2 linked regions of the Cupriavidus necator genome follow. The main gene of each other region encodes a partner of the protein of the gene in region 2 in a complex. Links are inferred from orthologs where the notes say so. Each region holds a gene or a part of one and is shown on either strand. Other genes may lie near its edges. The genes, in order: I6H87_RS11055 and smc.

The links.
Region 1: the proteins of smc (region 2) and I6H87_RS11055 are in contact, whole or in part, in a crystal structure (PDB 3ZGX), measured with the Bacillus subtilis proteins. The link is inferred for Cupriavidus necator from one-to-one orthologs.

What each region holds. Positions count from the first base shown.
Region 1 is NZ_CP066018.1:2,360,402-2,363,523, forward strand. What follows is about bases 248-3,060. They hold I6H87_RS11055 (segregation and condensation protein A), read right to left. Parts: upstream 2,195-3,060; coding sequence 1,301-2,194; downstream 248-1,300. Other genes in these bases: panC (pantoate--beta-alanine ligase), read right to left, coding at 248-1,096; I6H87_RS11060 (DUF3460 family protein), read right to left, coding at 2,226-2,417; I6H87_RS11065 (autotransporter assembly complex protein TamA), read left to right, coding at 2,585-3,060. Also shown: I6H87_RS11045 (PepSY-associated TM helix domain-containing protein), read left to right, coding at 1-198; more of I6H87_RS11065, read left to right, coding at 3,061-3,122. UniProt on the Bacillus subtilis protein: Participates in chromosomal partition during cell division. May act via the formation of a condensin-like complex containing Smc and ScpB that pull DNA away from mid-cell into both cell halves.
Region 2 is NZ_CP066018.1:3,320,011-3,324,427, reverse strand. The notes cover bases 225-4,332. They hold smc (chromosome segregation protein SMC), read right to left. Parts: upstream 3,941-4,332; coding sequence 425-3,940; downstream 225-424. Outside these bases: I6H87_RS15570 (ferritin-like domain-containing protein), read left to right, coding at 4,371-4,417. UniProt on the Bacillus subtilis protein: Required for chromosome condensation and partitioning.

The sequences.
Region 1 (3,122 bases), 960 kb from region 2 along the record:
GACACGCTGCTGAACTGGCTGTTTCCGCTCCATACCGGCGAGGCCTTCGGGCTGCCGGGGCGGGTGTTTATCACGCTGTTCGGGCTGGCGCCGCTGGCGTTTGCCGTGACCGGCGTGCTGATCTGGTGGAAGCGGCGGCGGGGTCATCAGCGGCATGTGGTGAAGGCCGCACAGCGATCCGGCATGCGCCGGGCATGAAAAAAGCAGGCCGCCGGCCTGCTTTTTTTGCCTGGTGCGGCGCTGCCGCTCAGATTTCCAGGTTATCGATCAGCCGGGTCGCGCCCAGCTTGGCGGCAGTCAGGATTACCAGCGGCTCGCCGGCGAGGAATTCCTCGCGCGTCGGCGCCTGCAGGTCGACGCGCTTGCGGATCGACACGTAGTCCGGCTTCCAGCCGCGCCTGGCCAGCGATTCCTTCGCATTCGCCTCGACCGCAAGCAGGTCGGCCGAAGCGCGGTCGCTGCCCAGCACGGTGTCGCGCACGTCATGCAGCGTGCGGTACAGCACCGGCGCCTCGGCGCGCTCGTCGGGGCTCAGGTAGCGGTTGCGCGACGACAGCGCCAGGCCGTCTTCGGCACGGATGGTCTCGGCGGGGATGATGTCGATCGGCAGGGCAAACTGCTGCACCATGCGGCGCACGATCATCAGCTGCTGGTAGTCCTTCTTGCCGAACACCGCCACGCGCGGCTGCGCGCACGAGAACAGCTTCATCACCACCGTGCACACGCCCTTGAAGAAGCCGGGGCGGAACTCGCCTTCCAGGATGTCGCCCAGGTCATGCGGCGGCTCGACGCGGTATTCCTGCGGTTCGGGGTACATATCGCGCTCGGACGGCGCGAACAGCACGTAGACGCCTTCCTTCTGCAGTTTCTCGATATCGTCCTGCAGCGTGCGCGGGTACTTGTCGAAATCCTCGTTCGGGCCGAACTGCAGGCGGTTCACGAAGATCGATGCCACCACCGGGTCGCCGTGCTGGCGCGCCAGGCGCATCAGCGACAGGTGGCCTTCGTGCAGGTTGCCCATGGTGGGCACGAAGGCAGCGCGGTTCTGGCCGCGCAGTTGGTCGCGCAGCTCTTGGATGGAGGAAATGACTTTCATCTGCCTTGGTGTGCTGGTCGTGGTAGGTGTGACCCGGGCGCCGGTCCGTCGAGGGGCGGCACATGGACTACCGGTCTCGGCCTTCTGTCGGGCGCGGGGCCTTCGGGCACTTGCCTTCGGGGCCTGCACCGTGGGCCATTGGGCCGGCTGTCGGCGGATTGTAGAACATGTTGGGACGGGGCCGGACCCCGCAGCGCGGGTGGGTCAGGTCGGGCTGTACGCCAATCGCACATAAATTGGGGCGAACGGTTCGGCCTGGGTGATCTCCACCAGCGCTTCGCGCGACAGCTCCAGCATGGCGATAAAGTTCACCACCACCACCGGCACGCCCTTGCCGGAGCGCACCGCGTCCTCGAACAGCTCGGAGAATTCCATGAAGCGCGCGTGTTGCAAGCGGCGCAGGATCTGGCTCATGTGCTCGCGCACCGACAGTTCCTCGCGCGAGATCTTGTGGTGCTGGTTGAGCTTGGCGCGCTTGAGCACATCGGCCCAGGCGGCCTGCAGGTCGATCGTCTCCACTTCCGGGAAGCGCGGCGCCAGGCTCTGCTCGATATAGACCTGCGAGCGCAGGAAGTCGCGGCCCAGCTGCGGCACCGTGTCCAGGCGCTGCGCGGCCAGCTTCATCTGCTCGTACTCCAGCAGGCGGCGCACCAGCTCGGCGCGCGGGTCCTCGGCCTCATCGTCGCTGTCGGCCTTCTTGACCGGCAGCAGCATGCGCGACTTGATCTCGATCAGCATGGCCGCCATCAGCAGGTATTCGGCGGCCAGCTCGAGGTTGGTCTTGCGGATCTGCTCGATGTAGGACAGATACTGCCGCGTGACCTGCGACATCGGGATGTCGAGGACATTGAAGTTCTGCTTGCGGATCAGGTACAGCAGCAGGTCCAGCGGGCCCTCGAAGGCTTCCAGGAAGATCTCGAGCGCGTCCGGCGGGATGTACAGGTCCTGCGGCAGCTTGAACAGCGGCTCGCCGTACAGGCGCGCGAAGGCCATCCCGTCGACCATGTCGGCGGGGCCGGCAGGGCCGGCTGCAACGGCCGGGGCCACGGCAGGCAGCTCGACGGGCAGCGGCAGCTTGTCCTGGTCGCCTGCGCTCATGGGCGGCGTGCGCTCGCGGGGGCGGCGGGAATCAGTTGTCCTGCGCGTAGACGTATGGCTTCTGCGCCACGCGCGAAGCTTCGGCGCGGGCGCGCTCTTCCAGGTCGATCGGCGACTTGTCCCACAGCAGGGCACGGCCGTCGCGCTGTTCGGCCTCCAGCGTCGGGCGCTCTTGCTTGAGCTGCTTCAGGAACTGGGTGATATCGGATTCGTAGATGGCCATGTTCAACCGTGATGCGCCCGCGCGGGCGCCAGATAGGTACAGTGGGCCACGATTTTACAGTATCGGCCCCCCGGAATGCATCCGGGCCGGGTGCAAGGCGCCGGAAAGTTCCGGGCATAAGGCCGGGTGTGGTCAAATACCGACTTTGTATGTGTGGACAATCGGCGATGCCGCAAGACACCGCTATTACCGCTGACTCCGCTGGCCGCGCGCGCGTGGCCGTTCGCGTACTGGCCGCGCTGGGCGCGGTGCTGGCGCTGGCGGCCGCCCCGGCGCGCGCCGCCTACAAGGTCGAAGTCGAGGCGCCCAAGCCGATCCGCGAGATGCTGGAAGAGCATCTGGACCTGGCACGCTACCAGGACCGCGCCGACCTTTCGCCGGACCAGCTCGACTATATGATCGAGACCGTCGGCGAGCAGGTGCGGGCGTTCACCTCAACCGAGGGCTACTTCGACCCGACCACCACCACCCGCGTGGAAGGCGAGGGCGACAAGCGCGTGGTCCACGTGATGGTCGACCCCGGCGCGCGCACGCTGATCCGCAATGTCGACGTCCAGGTGACGGGCCCGGCGGCCACGCGTTCGCCCGAACAGGTGGCCGAGCTGCAGGCCAAGTGGGGACTGCCGGTGGGCGAGCCGTTCCGGCAGGGCGACTGGGACAAGGCCAAGGAGGACGCGCTGGTCACGCTGCAGAGCCACAATTACT
Region 2 (4,417 bases):
GGAGTGGCCTCGGCTTTGGCTTCAGCCTCGTCCTCGGCGGCCTCGGCATGCGTCGCGGCGGTCGCGACGGACACTTCCTCGGCGACGACTTCGTCGGCGTCCGCGGTGCTTGCGGCGGCCGCAGCGGCGGCAGCCGCATGGTTGCTGTCCGTCGCCACCGCGGCACCGGCCGTGGCCTGCGCCGGAGATAGCGTCGGCTCACGCCGCGGTGCCTGTTCGGCAGCGGCTTCGTGCAGGCGCGCGGCGGTTTCCGGCGCGGTGCCCTGCCCGACCACCGGCTCGCGCATCGGCGGCAGGTCGTCTTCGGGGCTGAGCTCGCGCGGGCGGCGCGCCTTGCGGATCTGCCACTGGTTGTAGCCGAACACCAGTACCACGAAAACCAGGCCCGCGACGATCAGCGCGGTCTGCAGGTCCATGTTCAGTTTCATGCTGCCTCCGCCATCGAAACCGCCGCGTCCATATCCACGGCCACGATACGCGAAACGCCCTGCTCCTGCATGGTCACGCCAATGAGTTGATGAGCCATTTCCATGGCAATCTTGTTATGTGAGATGAAAACGAATTGAGTCTTGTCCGACATGCGCGCCACCATATTGGCGTAGCGTTCGGTGTTGGCGTCGTCCAGCGGCGCGTCCACCTCGTCCAGCAGGCAGAACGGTGCCGGGTTGAGCTGGAACATGGCAAACACCAGCGCAATCGCGGTCAGCGCCTTCTCGCCGCCCGACAGCAGGTGGATGGTCGAGTTCTTCTTGCCCGGGGGCTGCGCCATCACCTGCACGCCGGCGTCGAGGATTTCCTCGCCGGTCATGATCAGGCGCGCCTGGCCGCCGCCGAACAGCGACGGGAACAGCTCGCCGAAATGATGGTTGACCTGGTCGAAGGTGCCCTGCAGCAGCGCGCGGGTTTCCTGGTCGATTTTGGCGATCGCGTCTTCCAGCGTATTGATGGCGTCGTTCAGGTCGGCCGACTGCGCATCGAGGAAGGTCTTGCGTTCGCGCGCCGCCGCCAGTTCATCGAGCGCGGCCATGTTGACCGGGCCCAGCGCGTTGATGGCGTTGTTGATGCGCGTGACTTCGCCCTGCAGGTATGACGGCTTCAGATCGCCGGTCAGCTTGTCGGCCAGCGCGGCCTCGTCCACTTCGGCCGCGGTCAGCTGCTCGCTGAACTGCTCCTGGTTCAGGCGCGCGGCCTGTTCCTTGAGCTGCAGCTCGGTGATGCGGTCGCGCAGCGGCTGCAGGCTGCGCTCGGCGGCCAGGCGCTGCTCGTCGTGCTGGCGCAATTGCGCCGACAGCGCATCGAGTTCGGTGCGCGCGATGGTGAGCTTTTCTTCCTTCTCGGCGCGGCGCTCCAGCGCTTCCTGCAGGCCGGTATGCGCGGTCTGCTCGTTGATGGTCTCCAGCTCGGCGCGGGCGTTTTCCAGCGATTCGGCGATGCGTTCGGCCTGGTCGGCGGCCACCTGGATATTGCGGCGCAGCTCGTCGATGCGGCTGGCCAGGTTGCGCTCGGCAAAGAGGGCTTCCTGTGCGGCGCGCTCGAAATCACGCAGCTGGTGGCGCGCGCCCGAGAGCTTGCTGTCCAGCGCCTCGAAGGCCATTTGCTGGTCTTCGTGAGTGGCCTGCATCTCTGCCAGCGCGGCGTCATGCTGCTCGAAGCTGGCTTCGGATTCGGCCCGGATGGCGCGTTGTTCCTCGATCTGCGCGTGGATTTCGTCCAGCTCCTCGCGGATCTGGCCGCTGCGGGCGGAGTAGCGCTCCATCGCCTGCGACAGCTTGAGCACGTCCATCTGCAACGCGTGCACGCGGCGGGTAGCCTGCTCGGCGCGCGCGCGGGCATCGCCGAGCCCCTGGCTGGCCTGGGTGTAGGCCGCTTCGGCACGCACCGCCTGGGTCTTGGCTTCGTCGGACAGCAGCAGCTGCGCGCGCGCCTGCTTCTGCAGATTTTCGATCTCCTGCTCGCGCGCCAGCATGCCGGCCTGCTCGGAATCGGCGGCGTAGATCTGGATGGCGTTGCGGCCCACCAGGTGGCCCTCGGCCACGACGAACGACGCGCCGTCAGGCAGCGTGTTGCGTGCGGCCAGCGCCTGCGCCATGTCGGTGGCGACATAGATATCGGCCAGCCAGTCCTGCATCACGGCGCGGATGCCCGGCTCAGTGATCTGGACCAGCGACATCAGCGGGCGCAGGCCGGCAGGCGTTTCCAGCGGACGGGCGGCGGCCGGCGGCGAGTAAAACGCCAGCTTGGCCGGCGGCGCGTCGGACAGGAAGGCCTTGACCCAGTCCAGGTTCGACACTTCCAGCGCGGCCAGCTTCTCGCGCAGCACGGATTCGAGCGCGTTTTCCCAGCCCGGCTCGATATGGACCTTCTTCCACAGGCGGGGCAGCTCGGCCAGCTCATGCCTGGCCAGCCACGGCTGCACCTTGCCGTCGGTCTGCACGTTCTCCTGCAGCTGGCGCAGCGCCGACAAGCGCGCCTCCAGCGTGGCGATTGCGGAGGCTTCGCTGTGCACGCGCGCCTGCGCGGCGCGGCGCGCTTCGTCCAGGCGCGGCACGCTCTCTTCGGCGTCGGCCAGCACGGCCTGGGCTTCCTCGACCAGCGCTTCCTGCTCGGCCAGCTCGGCGCGGGCCTGCTCCAGGCGGGTCTCGTCGGGACGGTCCAGGCCCTTTTCTTCCGCCGACAGGCGTTCGCGGCGCTGTTCCAGCTGCTGCAGCATCTGGTCGGCGCTGCGCTGCTGCGCGGCTTCGAGCTTCAGGGCCTGCTCGGCCTGCATGATGCCGGCGCGCTGCTCGTTGAGCAGTTGCTGGGCGTCGCGCCATTGCCCTTCCAGCGTCGGCAGTTCGTCGTTCTTGTGGGCGACGGCTTCCTGCGCCTCGACCGTGCGGCCTTCGGCCACGGCCAGGTTTTCTTCGGCCTGCGCCAGCTCGTCGGTGGCCTGTTCGGCCTTGCCCTGCCACTGCTCGCGCTGCCCGGTCAGCGCGGCGATCTGGGCCTGCACGCGATTGCGCGATTCCACCACGTAGCGGATCTCGGCTTCGAGCTTGCTAACTTCGGCGTTGGCCTCATACAGCGCGCCCTGCGCGGCGTGCATGCCATCGGACGCCGCGTAATGCGCGGCGCGCATGGTTTCGAGCTCGGCTTCGACATGGCGCAGCTGCGCGGTCTGCGCTTCCAGGTCGATCTGGGCCTGCTCGATGGCGCGCTGGTGGCGTTCCTGCTCTTGCTGGGCCTCGCGCTTGCGCAGCAGCCACAGCAGGTGCTGCTTTTCTTCGCCGTCGGCATGCAGCGTCTTGAAGCGTTGCGCCACCTCGGCCTGGCCTTCCAGTTTTTCGAGGTTGCTGCCGAGTTCGCGCAGGATGTCCTCCACGCGGGTCAGGTTCTCGCGCGTGTCGGACAGGCGGTTTTCGGTTTCGCGGCGGCGTTCCTTGTACTTGGACACGCCCGCGGCTTCTTCCAGGAAGATGCGCATGTCATCGGGCTTGGCCTCGATGATGCGCGAGATCATGCCCTGCCCGATGATGGCGTAGGCGCGCGGGCCCAGGCCCGTGCCCAGGAAGATGTCCTGGATGTCGCGCCGGCGCACCGGCTGGTTGTTGATGTAGTAGGACGAAGTGCCGTCGCGGGTCAGCACGCGCTTTACCGCGACTTCGGCGTACTGGCTCCACTGGCCGGCGGCGCGGCCCTCGGCATTGTCGAACACCAGTTCGACACTCGCCCGGCCGGCCTGCTTGCGCGCGGTGGAGCCGTTGAAGATGACGTCCTGCATGGATTCGCCACGCAGCTCTGACGCACGTGACTCGCCCAGCACCCAGCGCACCGCATCGATGATGTTCGATTTGCCGCAGCCGTTGGGACCTACGATGCCGACCAGTTGGCCGGGCACTTGAAAATTGGTGGGATCGACAAATGACTTGAAGCCCGCCAGCTTGATCGAGGATAGTCGCACGGTTTCTCGTGTGGTATCGGCCACTCCGGTATCGGAACCGGGTCGGCCTGGTATCGGGGCTATTGCACTGTTCAGAAAGCCGGGCTGCGCGGGAGCCGGCGCGGCGTGACGCCAGCACCTCAAAATACCCCTCGGGCCCGAGAATTGGGGCTAATCATACCATCGCAGATGCCTTCGCCGGCCCGTTTGGCAGTCGCCCCGGCGTCATATCCCATGGCCGATTTCCCTTGCTATTCCGCCCCTTACAAGCGTTTCCGCAAGCACTTTGGCAGGCGCCGTGGGCGCTGTCAGCCAGCGTTGCCGGCCAATCGCCGGGAAACTAATTAGGGTAAATGCTAGTCTCTGATCTGTCGGCGTGACTCCGGATGCGCTCCGAGCCAAACGCCCGTGAACGCCCCTCGCAGCCTTTGGCCAACCAGGAGGACAGAGCATGAGTGAACCGTCAACGGCCGCCCGGCCGTGGTCTGTCAGCGACAT